One region of the Kitasatospora sp. NPDC096204 genome, then DNA from elsewhere that is predicted to be linked to it. Evidence: riboswitches for the same ligand, from Rfam matches in the RefSeq annotation. Region 1 holds a riboswitch; the other holds the start of a gene.
What was found. A riboswitch is a leader RNA that binds a small molecule or an ion and turns the genes downstream of it on or off. The one in region 1 is predicted to bind glycine.
Positions count from the first base shown of each region.

Region 2: linked by a shared signal. The riboswitch ahead of gcvT (glycine cleavage system aminomethyltransferase GcvT) and the one ahead of gcvP (aminomethyl-transferring glycine dehydrogenase) in region 1 are both predicted to bind glycine.

Region 1 covers NZ_JBIWFT010000033.1:97,950-106,342, forward strand. Annotated here, with positions in the region: gene ACIQ87_RS29975 (hypothetical protein) at 1-309, shown strand, start outside; gene ACIQ87_RS29980 (DUF5999 family protein) at 739-930, shown strand; gene gcvP (aminomethyl-transferring glycine dehydrogenase) at 1,061-3,961, opposite strand; glycine riboswitch at 4,199-4,302, opposite strand; gene ACIQ87_RS29990 (PRC and DUF2382 domain-containing protein) at 4,533-5,669, shown strand; gene ACIQ87_RS29995 (MFS transporter) at 5,829-7,325, shown strand; gene ACIQ87_RS30000 (DNA polymerase IV) at 7,501-8,393, opposite strand, start outside.
Region 2 covers NZ_JBIWFT010000003.1:49,793-58,185, reverse strand. Annotated here, with positions in the region: gene ACIQ87_RS03750 (NADPH-dependent FMN reductase) at 1-167, shown strand, start outside; gene ACIQ87_RS03745 (L-serine ammonia-lyase) at 294-1,661, opposite strand; gene glyA (serine hydroxymethyltransferase) at 1,832-3,112, opposite strand; gene gcvH (glycine cleavage system protein GcvH) at 3,190-3,564, opposite strand; gene gcvT (glycine cleavage system aminomethyltransferase GcvT) at 3,665-4,786, opposite strand; glycine riboswitch at 5,016-5,117, opposite strand; gene ACIQ87_RS03725 (enhanced serine sensitivity protein SseB) at 5,423-6,226, shown strand; gene ACIQ87_RS03720 (enhanced serine sensitivity protein SseB C-terminal domain-containing protein) at 6,344-7,267, shown strand; gene ACIQ87_RS03715 (ABC transporter permease) at 7,713-8,393, shown strand, end outside.

The sequences.
Region 1 (8,393 bases):
GGCCACAGCTTCTCCCACTTCACCGCGGGCCCCTACCTCGACTCCACGGTCCGGGCGCTGCGCGAGGCCTGGCAGCTCGCCCAGAACTCCCGGACCCGCCGGCAGCCCCGGCTGCTGACCTTTCCGGGCCAGTACGCCACGGCGCTCTGGCTGCACAGCCCAGACGGCGACCCGGCCGCCGACCTGCTGATCCCCCTCGCCCCGGCCCCGCTCGGCGTCACCGCGCACCGCGCCCGCCCGGCCGCCGAACTGCTGCCGCTGCTCGCCCGCGCCCCGCTCGCCAGGCCGCTGCTGCTCGGCTCCTCCTGAACCGAACGGTGCCCCACGGGCCGCCGGGCCCACCCGCCCGGCGGCCCCCACCCCTGCCCGCGCCCCTGCCCGCGCCCCTGCGCCCGCGGGCCCTCATCCGAACGGCGACCACCCGCCCGGACCATCCGGCATGGCCCCATCGGGTCATGCGCCGGCTGACCCAGTGGTGTGCTCTTTCCCGCCGATCCCACCTGAACGGGTGATCTCCACCCGGGAGTTGTGGCGCATGTCACGAAATCCCTGCGCGCGGGTCCCAGGATGCCGACACTGGGAACCAGCGTGGAAGGACCACCTGTCCTACCCACTTGAGCGTCGGTCCACACTTGGCCGGCGTGCGGACAGGATCCGACCACCGCGGCGGTCCCGGACGGCACCACCTCCGGCGACCGCATCACGGGGAGGATCGCAGAGCGAAGCGAGGGTACGCGTATGTGCCAGCACCGTCCTGAGTGCCCATCGGCCGAGTCCGAGGACCGCGAGGCGGCCGTCTCGGTGGCCCGCCACCCGGAGCAGGGCTGGAGCCTGCTCTGCAACGGCGTCGTCCTGTTCGAGGACACCGGAGAACTGCTGCCCGACGGCCGGGTGATCGCCCCGCGCCGTCCCGTCGCCCACGCGGCCTGACCGAACGGTCCGGCCGGTCCGGCCGGACGGCGGGGGCAGCCGCCGACTCGGCCGGCGAAACGGGCAGGGCCCCGGCGGAAGACTCCGCCGGGGCCCTGCCGTCCGATCCGGGCCCGCGGGCCGGGTCCGGTCAGACGCCGTACTCGTCCAGCGGCGGGCAGGAGCAGACCAGGTTGCGGTCGCCGTACGCGCCGTCGATCCGGCTGACCGGCGGCCAGTACTTGTCCGCCGGGTTCACGCCCGCCGGGAAGACGGCCTCCTGCCGCGAGTAGCCGTGCGCCCAGTCGCCGGCCAGCGTGGCGGCGGTGTGCGGGGCGTTGCGCAGCGGGTTGTCGTCGGCCGCCCACTCGCCCGAGCCGACCTTGTCGATCTCGGCGCGGATGGTGATCATCGCGTCGCAGAACCGGTCGATCTCGTGCAGGTCCTCGGACTCGGTCGGCTCGATCATCAGCGTGCCGGCCACCGGGAAGGACATCGTCGGCGCGTGGAAGCCGTAGTCGATCAGGCGCTTGGCGATGTCGTCCACCGTCACGCCCGTCTCCTTGGTCAGCGGACGCAGGTCGATGATGCACTCGTGCGCGACCAGCCCGCCCGGGCCCGTGTAGAGCACCGGGAAGTGCGGCGCCAGGCGCTTGGCGATGTAGTTGGCGTTCAGCACCGCGACCTGGGTCGCGTGCTTGAGGCCCTCGCCGCCCATCAGCCGGACGTACGCCCAGGAGATCGGCAGGATGGCCGCCGAGCCCCACGGCGCGGCCGAGACCGGGCCGACGCCGGTGGCCGGGCCGGCCTCCGCCTGCAGCGGGTGGTTCGGCAGGTACGGCGCCAGGTGGGCGCGCACCGCGACCGGGCCGACGCCCGGGCCGCCGCCGCCGTGCGGGATGCAGAAGGTCTTGTGCAGGTTCAGGTGCGAGACGTCCGCGCCGAACTTGCCCGGCTTGGCCAGGCCGACCAGGGCGTTCAGGTTGGCGCCGTCCACGTACACCTGGCCGCCGGCCTCGTGCACCAGGGCGCAGATGTCGGTGATCTGGGTCTCGTACACGCCGTGGGTGGACGGGTAGGTGACCATCAGCACGGCGAGGTTGTCGCGGTGCTGCTCGATCTTGGCCTTCAGGTCCTCGACGTCCACGTCGCCGTCGGCCAAGGTCTTCACCACGACCACGCGCATGCCGGCCATCACCGCGGAGGCCGCGTTGGTGCCGTGCGCCGAGGACGGGATCAGGCAGACGTCGCGCTGGGTGTCACCGTTGGCGTGGTGGTAGGCGCGCACGGCCAGCAGACCGGCGAACTCGCCCTGGGAACCGGCGTTCGGCTGGATCGACACGGCGTCGTAGCCGGTCACCTCGACCAGCTGCTGCTCCAGCTGGCGGATCAGGGTCAGGAAGCCCTGGGCCTGGTCGATCGGCGCGAAGGGGTGCAGCTGGCCGAACTCCGGCCAGGTCACCGCCTCCATCTCGGTGGTCGCGTTGAGCTTCATGGTGCAGGAGCCCAGCGGGATCATGCCGCGGTCCAGCGCGTAGTCCCGGTCCGACAGGCGGCGCAGGTAGCGCAGCATGGCGGTCTCCGAGCGGTGGCTGTGGAAGACCGGGTGGGTCAGGTACTCGTCCTCGCGCAGCAGCGCGGCGGGCAGCGCGTCGGCGGCCTCGGCGACCTCGCCGGCGGCAACGCCGAACGCGGCCCAGACACCGGCCAGGTGCTCGCGGGTGGTGGTCTCGTCGGTGGAGACGGAGATCCGGTCCTCGCCGTCCTGGTACACGTTGACGCCGTTGGCGCGGGCGGCGGCGGCGATCTCGGCGGCGCGGCCCGGGACGACGGCGGTGACGGTGTCGAAGAACTCGCCGTGCAGCAGCTCGACGCCGCCGGCCCGCAGGCCCTCGGCGAGGGCGGCGGCGTAGCGGTGGGTGCGGCGGGCGATGTCGGCCAGGCCGTCCGGGCCGTGGTAGACGGCGTACATCGAGGCCATCACGGCGAGCAGCACCTGGGCGGTGCAGATGTTGCTGGTGGCCTTCTCGCGGCGGATGTGCTGCTCGCGGGTCTGCAGCGCCAGGCGGTAGGCGCGGTTGCCGTCGGAGTCGACGGAGACGCCGACCAGGCGGCCGGGCAGCGAGCGGGCGTACTCGGTACGCACCGACAGGTAGCCGGCGTGCGGTCCGCCGAAGCCCATCGGCACACCGAAGCGCTGCGTGGTGCCGCAGGCGATGTCGGCGCCCAGCGAGCCCGGGGACTTGAGCAGGGTCAGCGCCAGCAGGTCGGCGGCGACGGCGACGATCGCGCCCAGGCCGTGCGCCTGCTCGATCACCGGGGCGAGGTCGCGGACCACACCGGTGGCACCCGGGTACTGGAGCAGCACGCCGAAGACGCCACGCTCGGCGATCTCGGCCGGGATGCCCTCGGACAGGTCGGCGACGACGACCTCGACACCGGTCGGCACGGCGCGGGTGTTGATCACCGCGAGGGTCTGCGGCAGGGTCTCGGCGTCGACCAGGAAGACACCGCCCTTGACCTTGGTGACGCGGCGGGCGAGCGCCATCGCCTCGGCGGCCGCGGTGCCCTCGTCCAGCAGCGAGGCGCCGGAGGTCGACAGGCCGGTCAGGTCGGAGACCAGGGTCTGGAAGTTGAGCAGCGCCTCCAGGCGGCCCTGCGAGATCTCCGGCTGGTACGGGGTGTAGGCGGTGTACCAGGCCGGGTTCTCCATGACGTTGCGCAGGATCACCGGCGGGGTGAAGGTGCCGTAGTAGCCCAGGCCGATCATCGGCTGGAGCACCTGGTTGCGGCCGGCCAGCTCGCGCAGCTCGGCGAGGACCTGGGCCTCGGTCCGGCCCGCGGGCAGGTCCAGGGCGGTGATGGAACGGATCGCCTCGGGCACCGCGGTGGCGGCGAGCTCGTCCAGCGAGCTGTAGCCGACGGACGCCAGCATCTTCTCCTGCGCGGCGGCGTCGGGGCCGATGTGGCGGTTCTCGAAGGGACTGGCCAGCTCAAGCTCGGTGAGGGTCGAGGCGCCGGTGGGGCGTCCCGCGTTCGGCTGGGCGTTCATGGTGGTCGAGGCCTCCTGGTCACGGACCGGCGGGGGTACGCACGCCGGCCGGCCTCGCCGCTGCGGGCGGCGGACAAACCTGGGCGGGCGGACCCGACAGGCCTCCCCCTCTGTCATCGGGACCTGAGAGCTTCACCCGCACGGGGCGCTGTGGGCGCCCCGCCGGCTTGCACCGTCGGTGAGGGTGGTGATCGCCGGCTTCCGTGCCGACGCTCCTGCCCTGCTTTCCAGAGTGACCTACCCCACACGGTACGGATGCCTGAGAGATTCCGGGGAGGAGTTGCTCCTTCGGCGCCCCGACCAGCGGTTTTCGTTGTCGGAGACTCTCCCGAGCGGGCTCTGCGGTCGCCGCCCAGGGTACCAGCGGGAGGCCTCCCGATCACGGGTGCGTCCGGTCAATCGAGGTCTACGCGCGTCCCCCGGACGGTCGATCGCGCAACCCCGTCCGGCGCACCCCGCTCGCGCCGGTCCGATTCATGGCATTTGGTGTGAAGTGGCGGACGGGACGGGTGCTCCGGCCGCCCTGCTGCGGGAGTTCCGCAGGCCCAGCGCGCGCGGGAGGAAAAAAGAAGTGCAGACCGACATCGACCCCCGGGACCTCATCGGTCACAAGGCCGTCGACCGCAACGGAGACAAGATCGGCACGGTCGACGAGGTCTACCTGGACGACGCCACCGGCCGGCCCGAGTGGGCCGCGGTCCGGACCGGCATCTTCGGCCGGGACGCCTTCGTCCCGCTGACCACCAGCGAGTTCGCGGGCGACGAACTGCGGGTGCCGTACGACAAGTCGCTGGTGAAGGAGTCGCCGGACTTCGGCGTCGGCCAGCACCTGTCCCCCGCCCAGGAGCTCCAGCTCTACCGCTACTACGGGCTCGACACCCCGCTGGACAGCCGCCCGAACGGCGAGAACGGGAGCCGGGCCAAGCAGCCCGACCGCGACTTCGGCACCACGGCGGCTGCTGCCACCGCCACGACGACCGCCGCCGCCCCGGCCAAGCCGCTCACCTTCCACAGTCCCGAGCGCGCCCCCGAGCGCTCCCCCGAGCGCGCCCCGGCGAGGACCCCCGCTGCCGCCGCCGCGCCCGTCACCCCCGACAGCACCAGGACCGCCCCGGAGGCCGACACCCGGCTCCCCGGCACCCCTGCGGCGGCGGCACCCGCCCCCGCCGCGCCCGTCATGGAACCGAAGCAGTCGCACCCCGCCCCCATGCCCGCCCCGGCGGCGGCCACCACGACCGCCACCGCGCACCCGGGCACCGCCACGGCCGCCCCGAGCAGCCCGGTCGAGATCACCTGCCGCGAGGAGCGGCTGGAGGTCACCACCGAGTGGCACGTCCTCGGCACCGCGAAGCTGCGCAAGTACGTGACGACCGAACAGGTCGAGCGCCGCGTCCCGGTGGTCCGCGAGCGCGTCCGGGTCGAGCGGACGCCGATCAGCGAGGCCGAGCGCGCCACGCTCACCGACAGGGAGATCGCCGAGGCCACCGAGGAGGTCACTCTCCGTGAGGAACGCGCGGTGGCCCGCAAGTACCTCGCGCCCGTCGAGCGGGTCCGCCTGGTCGTCGAGCGGTACACGACCGAGGAGGTGATCCGGGAGGAACTCCGTCGCGAGCACGTCGAGGTCCACGACACCACGCCCCCCCACACCCCGCCGTCCGCGTTCACCCCCGACACCCCCCGACCGGCCCCAGCGCGCCCACTCGCCTGACCGCCCCCACCAGCAAGGGCCCCGGACACCGTCCGGGGCCCTTGTCGCGTACCCGACCCTTCGTCTTTGCCAAAGCTTAACCGCTCGATATTTGACACTCTGAAGTATCTCCCTGCATGGTTACTTCAGTTCATTCACTATGTACGGGAGGAAGCAACCGTGAGTGAGGCACCACAGCCCACCACCGCGGCCGAGAAGCAGAGCAGCGCCCGGGTCCTGCCGGCCCTCATCCTGGCGATGTTGTCGTTCAGCGTGGTGCAGACCGCGGTCGTCCCGATCCTGCCCTCGCTCGCCAGGGAACTGAACGTCTCCGCCTCCAGCATCACCTGGCTGATGACCGCCAACCTGCTCTCCGCAGCCGTGCTGACTCCCCTCCTGGGCCGTTTCGGCGACCTCCGGGGCCGCAAGCCGATGCTGCTGATCTCGCTGGCCGGTCTGGTCGCGGGTTCGGCACTGGCGGTCAGCACCCACTCCTTCACCTGGCTGGTCGTCGCCCGCGTCCTCCAGGGCGCCGGCGGCGGTGTCCTGCCGCTGGCGATCAGCATCGTCCGTGACGAGCTGCCCAAGCAGAAGGTGACCGGCGGCGTCGCCGCCATCAGCGCCTCGATGGGCGTCGGCTCCGGCCTCGGCCTGGTCGCCACCGGTCTCCTGCTGGAGCACTGGGACTACAAGTCGATCTTCTGGATGGGCCTGGTCTTCGGCCTGATCGCCCTCGCCCTGGTCGCCTTCCGCGTGCCGACCGACCCGGTCACCGACAAGGAGGGCGGCGCCGACCCGCTGGGCGCCATCACCCTGGCCGGCTGGCTCTCCGCGCTGCTGGTCGCGGTCAGCCAGGGCAACCACTGGGGCTGGACCTCCAACAAGACCCTCGGCCTCTTCGCCGTCGCCGCCGTGGTCGCCCTGGTCTGGGGGATCATCGAGACCAAGGTCGCGCACCCCCTGGTGGACATGAAGATGATGGCCCGTCCGGCCGTCGCCTTCACCAACGTGGCCGGCCTGCTCATCGGCTTCGGCATGTACGGCTCCTTCATGGTCATCAGCAACTTCGCCCAGACCCCGGAGAAGCTCACCCACTACGGCTTCACCGCCACCGTGCTGCACGCCGGCATCATGCTGCTGCCGTCCGCGATCGGCTCGATGGTCGCCGCCCCGGTCGGCGCCCTGCTGATCGCCCGTCGCGGCCCGCGCCTGCCGCTGGTCCTCGGTGGCGTCCTCGGCGCCGTCGCGATGGCCTACCTCGCCGTGCGCCACGGCCGCGAGGGCGACATCTACACCGCCTCGGCGATCTTCGGTCTCGGCGTCGGCCTCGCCTTCGCCGCGATGCCGGCCTACATCAACGGCGCCGTCCCGGCCGAGCAGAGCGGCATCGCCAACGGCATGAACTCCGTGCTGCGCACGGTCGGCGGCGCGATCGGCACCGCCGTCATGGCCGCCATCCTGACCGGCGACACCCTGAAGCTGCCGCCGCAGATCCCGCTCTCCCTGCCCACCCTGGACGCCTACAAGCACGCGTTCTGGACCGCGGCCGTCGTCTGCATCGTCGCCGGCGTCGTCCCGTTCCTGATCCGCGGTGCCAAGTCGGCCGCCACCCCGACCGTCCTCGGCGGCTCGGCCCAGCAGGACTCCAGCCCCGCGCTGGCCAAGACCGACGCCTGACGAGGCGTCCGGCCCCCGCGCCCAGGGACAGGGCGCGGGGCCCCGGTCCCGTACGTCGCGAGGGCATCACGAACGTACGGGGTCCGGCACGGTGATCGGCCCCACCCGGTACCCCCACCGGGTGGGGCCGCTTCGCGTTCCGGGCCCGCTCCGCAGACCCGCCTCCCCCGTCCGCTCAGCCGCCCCCGTCCGACGCGCCGTCCCCGTCCTCCTCCTGGCGCAACGGCAGCGGCCGGGACGGTTCGAGCGCCGGGTCGTCCACCGCGAAGGTCCGCACCCGCCCCGGCCCGCTCCACGGCGTCTCGAAGCGCACGGTGACCCGCCCGACACCGCTGCCCTGCACCCAGCCCGGCCCGAACTCCTCGTGCCGCACGTCCTGTCCGGGCATCCAGCGGCGCACCACGACGACCTCGGGCTCCTCCTCGGCCTGCTGTTCCGCGGCCGCCACCTCGGCGTGCTCCGCGGCCTCCTCCCGCAGCGCCTGGGCGAACAGGTCCTCCTGGGTGTAGTCGGCGAGTTGGGCGACGCCCACGCCGAGCAGCCGGACCCCACCGGTGATGTCCACCTGCTCGGCCAGCCGGCGCGCGGTCGCGGTGATCACCGCCTCGTCGTCGGTGGGCCCGCCGAGCGTCTCCGAGCGGGTCAGCGTCGAGAAGTCGAACCGCCGGACCTTGAGCACCACCGTCCGCCCCGAGCGCCCGGCCGCCCGCAACCGCCGCACGCACCGGCCGGCCAGCGCCTCGACCTCGCGCAGCACCCGTTCCCGGTCGGCCAGGTCGACCTCGTAGGTGTCCTCCACCGACACCGACTTGGCGTCCTGATCGGCGATCACCGGCCGGTCGTCCAGGCCTGTGGACATCTGGAAGATCCCGGCGCCGTGCGCCCGTCCGACCAGCTGCACCAGCTCCGCCTCCCCCGCCTCCGCGAGGTCGGCCACCGTGTTCAGCCCGGCCCGGCGCAGCACCTGCTCGGTGGCCGGCCCGATCCCGGGCAGCGCCCGCACCGGCATCGGCCCCAGCACGGCCCGCTCCTGCCCGGGCTCGATCATGACCAGCCCGTCCGGCTTGG
Region 2 (8,393 bases), on a different contig from region 1:
CGATCCGCAACACGGTCAGCTTCCACAACGCCGCGCAGCGCTTCGACGCCGACGGCAAGGCGGTCGACCCGGCCGCCGACGCGGCCGCCAAGACCATGCTGGACCAGCTCACCTGGTGGGCCCAGGCGTTGCGGGACGCCCGCCGGGCCCGCCCGTTCGCGGCCTGAGCCGGGGAGAGCCCCGAGCGGGCGAGAACCCGGGGAGGATCCAGGGAGAACCCGCGGAGGAACAGGGGAACGCGAAGGCCCCCGGGCGGAGGTGGACTCCGCCCGGGGGCCTTCAGGCAGCCGCGATCAGCACTCGATGACGTTCACGGCGAGGCCGCCGCGCGAGGTCTCCTTGTACTTGATCTTCATGTCGGCGCCGGTCTCCTTCATCGTCTTGATCGCCTTGTCCAGCGAGACGTGGTGCCGCCCGTCGCCGCGCAGCGCCATCCGGGCCGCGGTGACGGCCTTGACCGAGGCCATGCCGTTGCGCTCGATGCAGGGGATCTGGACCAGGCCGCCGACCGGGTCGCAGGTGAGGCCGAGGTTGTGCTCGATGCCGATCTCGGCGGCGTTCTCGACCTGCTCGGGGGTGCCGCCGAGGACCTCGGCGAGGCCGCCCGCGGCCATCGAGCAGGCGGAGCCGACCTCGCCCTGGCAGCCGACCTCGGCGCCGGAGATGGAGGCGTTCTCCTTGAAGAGCATGCCGATGGCGCCGGCCGCGAGGAGGAAGCGGACGATGCCGTCCTCGTCGGCGCCCGGGATGAAGTTCAGGTAGTAGTGCAGGACGGCCGGGATGATCCCGGCGGCGCCGTTGGTCGGCGCGGTGACCACCCGGCGGCCGGAGGCGTTCTCCTCGTTGACCGCCATCGCGTAGAGGGTCACCCACTCCATCGCGTTGGCCGGCCCGATGCCCTCGGCGCGCAGCGTCCGCGCCGCGGCGGCCGCCCGGCGGCGGACCTTCAGCCCGCCCGGCAGGATGCCCTCGCGGGTCATGCCGGCCCGCACGCACTCCTGCATCACGGACCAGATCTCCAGCAGCCCGGTGCGGATCTCCTCCTCGCTGCGCCAGGCCTTCTCGTTCTCCAGCATCAGGCCGGAGATGGACAGCCCGGTCTCCCGGCTGAGCCGCAGCAGCTCGTCACCGGTGCGGAAGGGGTACTTCAGCACGGTGTCGTCGGGCTTGACCCGGTCCGCGCCGATGGCGTCCTCGTCCACCACGAAGCCGCCGCCGACCGAGTAGTAGGTCTTCTCCAGCAGGGTCGAGCCGTCCGCCGCGTACGCCCACAGGGTCATGCCGTTGGCGTGGTACGGCAGCGAGCGGCGGCGGTGCAGGACCAGCTGGGTGTCCGGGTCGAAGTCGATGGTGTGCTCGCCGAGCAGGCTGATCCGCTTCTCGACGATGATCCGCTCGACGTCCTTGTCGGCCTGGTCGACGTCGACGGTGCGGGGCGAGGCGTTCTCCAGGCCCAGCAGGACGGCCTTCGGGGTGCCGTGGCCGTGGCCGGTGGCGCCGAGCGAGCCGTACAGCTCGGCGCGCACGCCGGTGACGCCGTCCAGCAGGCCTTCGGTGCGCAGTCGGCGGGCGAACATCCGGGCGGCGCGCATCGGGCCCACGGTGTGGGAGCTCGACGGGCCGATGCCGATGGAGAAGAGGTCGAAGACGCTGATGGCCACGGGGGACGTCCTTGTCTGGTCTCGTGGAAGGACTTGCAGGCAGGGGAGGGCTGACACGGGACGGGGCACCGCACGCACTGTCCAGTGTGCGCGGTGCCCCGGGGTCCCCAGGTACGCCGGCGGGGTGAGGCCGGTCACCTGATCCTGAGCCCGACCGGGCCCCGGAAGGACTACTCCTGGTTGGCCAGGTTGGGGTACAGCGGGTACTTGTCGGCCAGGGCGGTGACCCGGGCCTTGAGGGCGGCGGCGACGGTCTCGTCGAAGGCGGGCTTGAGCGCCTCGGCGATGATGTCGGCGACCTCGCGGAAGTCCTCGGCCTGGAAGCCGCGGGTGGCCAGGGCCGGGGTGCCGATGCGCAGGCCCGAGGTGACCATCGGCGGGCGCGGGTCGTTCGGGATCGCGTTGCGGTTGACGGTGATGCCGACCTCGTGCAGCCGGTCCTCGGCCTGCTGGCCGTCGAGCTGGCTGTTGCGCAGGTCGACCAGGACCAGGTGGACGTCGGTGCCGCCGGAGAGCACGCTGGCGCCGGCCTCGGCCACGTCGGCCTGGAGCAGGCGCTCGGCGAGGATGCGGGCGCCGTCCAGGGTGCGCTGCTGGCGCTCCTTGAACTCCTCGGAGGCCGCGACCTTGAAGGCGACCGCCTTGCCGGCGATCACGTGCTCCAGCGGGCCGCCCTGCTGGCCGGGGAAGACCGCGGAGTTGATCTTCTTGGCGTACTCGGCCTTGGACAGGATGACGCCGCCGCGCGGGCCGCCCAGGGTCTTGTGGGTGGTGGTGGTGACCACGTCCGCGTAGGGCACCGGGTTCGGGTGCAGCCCGGCGGCCACCAGGCCGGCGAAGTGCGCCATGTCCACCATGAGCAGCGCGCCGACCTCGTCGGCGATCCGCCGGAACGCGGCGAAGTCGAGCTGGCGCGGGTAGGCCGACCAGCCGGCGATGATCAGCTTCGGCTGGTGCTCCTTGGCGAGGCGCTCGACCTCGGCCATGTCGACCTGGCCGGTCTTCTCGTCCACGTGGTACGCGGCCACGTTGTAGAGCTTGCCGGAGAAGTTGATCTTCATGCCGTGGGTCAGGTGGCCACCGTGGGCCAGGCTCAGGCCCAGGATGGTGTCGCCCGGCTGGATCAGCGCGAACATCGCGGCGGCGTTGGCCTGCGCGCCGGAGTGCGGCTGGACGTTGGCGTGCTCGGCGCCGAACAGGGCCTTGATGCGGTCGATCGCGATCTGCTCGACCACGTCGACGTGCTCGCAGCCGCCGTAGTAGCGGCGGCCGGGGTAGCCCTCCGCGTACTTGTTGGTGAGGACCGAACCCTGCGCCTCCATGACCGCCACCGGGGCGAAGTTCTCGGAGGCGATCATCTCCAGGGTGGTCTGCTGGCGGTGCAGCTCGGCGTCGACCGCGGCGGCGATCTCCGGGTCGAGGGCGTGCAGGGACTGGTTGAGAACCGTCATGGTGTGGTCTTCCCGGTGGAGGAGAGCGGAGGGACGGTGGGGCGGGCCGGCGAGCGGCCCGCCCGGTCACGGGCTGGTCAGCCGCCGATGAGGGCGGTGTACTCGTCCGCGCTGAGCAGCGTGTCGGTGGCCTCGACGCGCACCTTGAACAGCCAGGCGCTCCCGAACGGGTCCGCGTTCACGGAGGCCGGGTCGTCGATGACGTCCTGGTTGATCTCGGTGACCTCGCCGGTCGCCGGGGAGAACAGGTCGCTGACCGACTTGGTGGACTCCAGCTCGCCGCAGGTCTCACCGGCGGTCACGGTGTCGCCGACCGCGGGCAGCTGCACGTAGACGATGTCACCGAGCGCGGTGGCGGCGTGCTCGGTGATGCCGACCGTGGAGACACCGTCCTCGGCGGCCGTCAGCCACTCGTGCTCCTTGGTGTACTGCAGGTGCTGGGGGTTGCTCATGGCGTCATTCTCCAGGATGGGAAGCGGGCACGACGAAGCGGGCCGCCGCGCGGACGGCTGCGACGTGCGTGAATGGGAAAAACGGGGGCGGGACGAAGGCTCAGCGGGCGCGCTTGTAGAACGGAAGCGCCACGACCTGGACGGGCTCGTGCTTGCCGCGGACGTCCACCGCGACGGTGGTGCCGGGCTCCGCGTGGGCGGCGTCGACGTAGGCCATCGCGATCGGCTGCCCGAGCGTCGGGGACGGCGCGCCGGAGGTGATCCGGCCGATCGGCTCGCCCTCGGTGGAGACCACGGTGTACTCGGCGCGCGGCACCCGCTTGCCCTCGGAGACCAGGCCGACCAGCTTCTTCGGCGGGTTGGTCTCGGCCGCGGCGGCGGCCTGCTCCAGCGCCTTGCGGCCGACGAAGGCGCCCTCGTTGGTGGTCTTGTCGAAGCGGACGACCCGGCCCAGGCCGGCGTCGAACGGGGTGAGCTCGGTGGACAGCTCGTGCCCGTACAGCGGCATGCCGGCCTCCAGGCGCAGCGTGTCGCGGCAGGACAGGCCGCACGGGATCAGGCCGTGGCCCTCGCCGGCGGCGGTCAGCGCCTGCCAGACCGGCTCGGCGTCGACCGGGTGGCAGAAGATCTCGAAGCCGTCCTCGCCGGTGTAGCCGGTACGGGCGAGCAGCACGTCGCGGCCGGCCACCTGGGCCGGGAGGATCGCGTAGTACTTCAGGCCGGGCAGGTCGGCGTCGGTGGTCTTCGCCAGGATGCCGGTGGCCTCCGGGCCCTGGACGGCGATCAGCGCGTAGGTGTCGCGGTCGTCGGTGACGACGGCGTCGAAGCCCTTGGCGCGGGCGATCAGCTCGTCGAGGACCAGCTGGGCGTTCGAGGCGTTGGCGACGACCAGGAAGGCGTCCTCGCGCAGGCGGTAGACGATCAGGTCGTCCAGGATGCCGCCGTCCTCGGCGCAGATCATGGTGTAGCGGGCGCGCAGCACGCCGAGCGCGGAGACGAAGCCGACCAGCGCGTGGTCCAGCATCTCACCGGCCTGCGGGCCGGTGACGGTGATCTCGCCCATGTGCGAGAGGTCGAACAGGCCGGCCTTGGTGCGGACGGCGAGGTGCTCCTCGCGCTCGCTGCCGTAGCGCAGCGGCATGTCCCAGCCGGCGAAGTCGGTCATGGTCGCGCCGAGGGCGCGGTGCAGCGCGTCGAGCGCGGTCAGGCGGAGGGACGACATGGCCAGGAACTCCTCGGTCGGGGCACTCAGGGGTGCACGCGCCGGACCGGACCCGCTCGGGGGCCGACCCTGCGCGCGGGCATGCGGCGGCGTGGGTCTCCCCATCTGTCGTCGAACCTGAGAGCTTCACCGCCCGCCGCCCGCAGCCGTTTCCAGCTTGGGGGACAGCAGGGCGGCTTGCACCGTGGGTGGGCGCACGACAGGGCCGTGCGCCGCTTTCCAGATGTGCCTAACCCGTGCGGTAGGGGTGCCTGAGAGATTCCGGGGAGGACTTGCTCCTTCGGCGCCGGCTGTGCCTGAACGGCACTCCGGGCTCTCCCGCGCGGGTTCGAGCGGCCGGTGTGGAGTTGTGGGGGCCCGCGGCGCATGCCGTCGGACGGGCACATCATGGCACGTCCCGGGCGACGAGGGGAGGGGGGACCCGGTCACACCGCACGGCGCGCGAAGGCGGGGCCCGGGGCGCGTCCCGAGGACGAGCCCCGGGGTGCACCCGAACGCGAGCTCCGAGGGCCACCCGCACGAGCTCCGAGGGCCACCCGAACACGAGCCCTAAAGAGGAAGGCCCCGGGGCCCTAGACTGCTGCGCGTCGGCGCAGCAGTGGGCGGCCGACCGGCAGAGGGCGGAATCGGCGGCGCATGGGGTACCCGGTGGAGCAGCAGCAGGGGTGGGGCGGACCGGAGGAGGCGCCGGCGGGCGGCTCCTGGCCGGCCAACGAGCTGGAGCAGGTGCTGACCGCGGCCCTGGGGGACCCGGGCGCGACGCCGCGGGTGATCGAGGTACTGGCGCGCAGCCAGGTGTGGGTGCCGCTGCCGGCCGGGGCCGACCCGCAGGGGCAGTCGCTGGACCTGCCGACCATCGAGCTGGGCGGCGACCCGTACGTGCCGGTGTTCTCCTCGCAGGAGGTGTTCCTCCAGCAGGCGCCGGGGATGGCCTTCGCGATCGCGCCGGTGTGGGAGCTCGCCCGCGGGCTGCCGCTGGGCCTGGGCATCGCGGTGAACCCGGAGGCGGCGGTGGGCATTCCGGTGCCGCCGCAGGGGGTCGCCGAGCTGCGCCGCGGCCCGCGCGCGGACCGCTGGGAGGGCGCCGGCGACGCGTCGGAGCCGACCGGCGGGCGGGTGGCGCTGCGCGAGCCGGTGCCGGGCGAGGACCCGGAGCACTTCCTGGCCGCCTGCCGGAGCGAGCTGTCGGCGCTGCCCGGGGTGCTGACCGCCCGCAGGGCGCTGGCCAGCATCGAGGGCGAGCCGACCGTGATGTTCGTGGGTGTCCAGCTGGACCCGGTGGCCCCGGCCGATCCGGCCGCGGTGAACGAGGCACTCGGGCGAGCCCTGGGAACCGCGCCGCTGCCCGGCGGCGTCCACCTCGTACTGCTCGACCTCGCCGACGACCCGGTGGTCGAGTGGCTGCTCACCCGGGTACAGCCGTTCTACGCGCGGGTCTGAGCGGGGTCAGTGTCAAAGGCACGTCGCCGTGGCGGTGGCCGGTGCCGCGCCATAGGGTGCGTGCAGACGGCCGACGGGTCGGCGGGTTGAAAGAAAGAGGCGCGGCGAGGTGGGCGCATGAGTGCGGGAACGGGAGCGGGCGGTGTGCCGGGGCCCTGGGGCCAGGCACCGGCCGGGCGCCCGGGAGCTGATCCCGGCGCGTTGGAGCGCGCCCTGCGCGACGTCGCGCCGGAGCGCTACGACGCGTACGAGCGGCTGCTGCACGCGCTGGCGGACGGTCAGGTCTGGATGCTGCTGTGGCACGGCACGCCGGGCAGCCCGGACGCCCAGTACGGGAACATGGAGATCAGCGGCCACGGCTACGCGCCGGCCGTCACCTCGTCCGAGCAGCTGACCGCCTCCGGCTGGGCGCGGGCCCACGAGGTGGTCTCGGGACGGGAGATCGCGGCCTCGCTGTACCGCACCCGCTGGGGCCTGTGGCTCAACCCGCACGCGCCCGGCGGCGGTGTCGGGGTGCCCTGGGCGGACCTCCGGCGGATCGCCGCGGGCCTGGACCGGCTGCCGGCCGGGCCGTTGAAGCTGAGCGAGCCGCAGCTGAACGCCCAGCCGTTCTTCGCCCTGCTGGAGCGGCAGGCCGTCGAGGTGCGCCCGGTGCGGGCGCTGCGCCGGGCCTGGGTGCAGCCCGCGGTGGGGGAGCCGTACCTGGCCATCGGCCTTGACCTGTACGAGAGTTCGCCGCCGGCCGTGGAGGCGGTGCGGGCGCTGATGCAGCGCGCGATCGCGGTGGCCCCGGAGGGGCTCGCGGTGTCCACGGTGGCGATGTCGGACGAGTACGACCCGGTGGCGCTGTGGATGCGCGCCAACGCGCGGCCGTTCTTCGACCGGGAGGCGGGGCGTCCGCCGACCGGCCCGTACCCGCCGGTGCCCCCGCCGCCGTACCCCGGGCAGTCGATGCCGGGCTATGCGTACGGCACTCAGCCGCCGGCCCAGGGCTGGCAGCAGCAGCCGCAGCGGCCGTGGCCCGGCTACCCCGGGCGCTGATCCCCAAAACCCATTCCACGAAGCCGACTTGATTGTCCATCAAGTCGGCTTCGATGCTTTCCGGACGAATTTCCGGATGTGTGCTCCGGTCATCTTGACATGGCAGTTACAGCCATGTGAAGAGGTATATGCCGAAGATCGGGGAGGTGCATGTGCGCAGATCACAGTTGGGCATCTGTCGGTTGGCAGGGCTGGCGCAAGCCAGTTCGGATGGCAGAGAGTTCTGCGCAACGCACCGCGCGTGCTGGAACCCCACAAAGGTGAGCGCGCACGCCGACAGTCCCGCCCACGCGACGCCCATCCCGCGTGGTGGCAGTGCCCGTGCACCACGCACTGCCGTCAAGACCGCTCCTCCACAGCACTTCCGCACGTCCGCAGCCGCACCGCCGAAGCCGGCGACCGGCACCCGTGGGCCGGCCACCGTCGGCGAGGGGACCAACTGACCATGACCGCATCCGTGACCACCGCCGGGAACGAACCGGAGGCACCAGCCGCCGAGAGCCCGGCCAAGAAGATCGAGGGCCGCTCCCTCGGCCAGATCGCCTGGACCCGCTTCAAGCGGGACAAGGCCGCCGTCGCCGGCGGCGTCGTGGTGATCCTGCTGATCCTGCTCGCCCTGCTGGCGAAGCCGATCGAGTCGTTGTTCGGGCTCGACCCGGACGCCCTCAACCAGGACCTCCTGGACGCCGACCTCGGCGGTCTGCCGTTCGGCGACTGGGGCGGCATGAGCATGGACCACCCGCTCGGCGTCGACCCGCTGCAGGGCCGTGACCTGCTCACCCGCGTCATCGAGGGCTCCTGGGTCTCCCTGTTGGTCGCCTTCGGCGCGACCGTGCTCTCCAACACCATCGGCACCGTGCTCGGCATCATGGCCGGCTACTACGGCGGTTGGGTCGACACCGTGATCAGCCGGGTGATGGACGTCTTCCTGGCGTTCCCGCTGCTGCTGTTCGCCATCGCGATCTCGACCTCGCTCCAGGGCGGGGCGTTCGGCCTGCACGGCCTGCCGCTGCACATCCTGGTGCTGATCTTCGTGATCGGCTTCTTCAACTGGCCCTACATGGGCCGGATCGTGCGCGGCCAGACGCTCTCGCTGCGCGAGCGCGAGTTCGTCCACGCGGCCCGC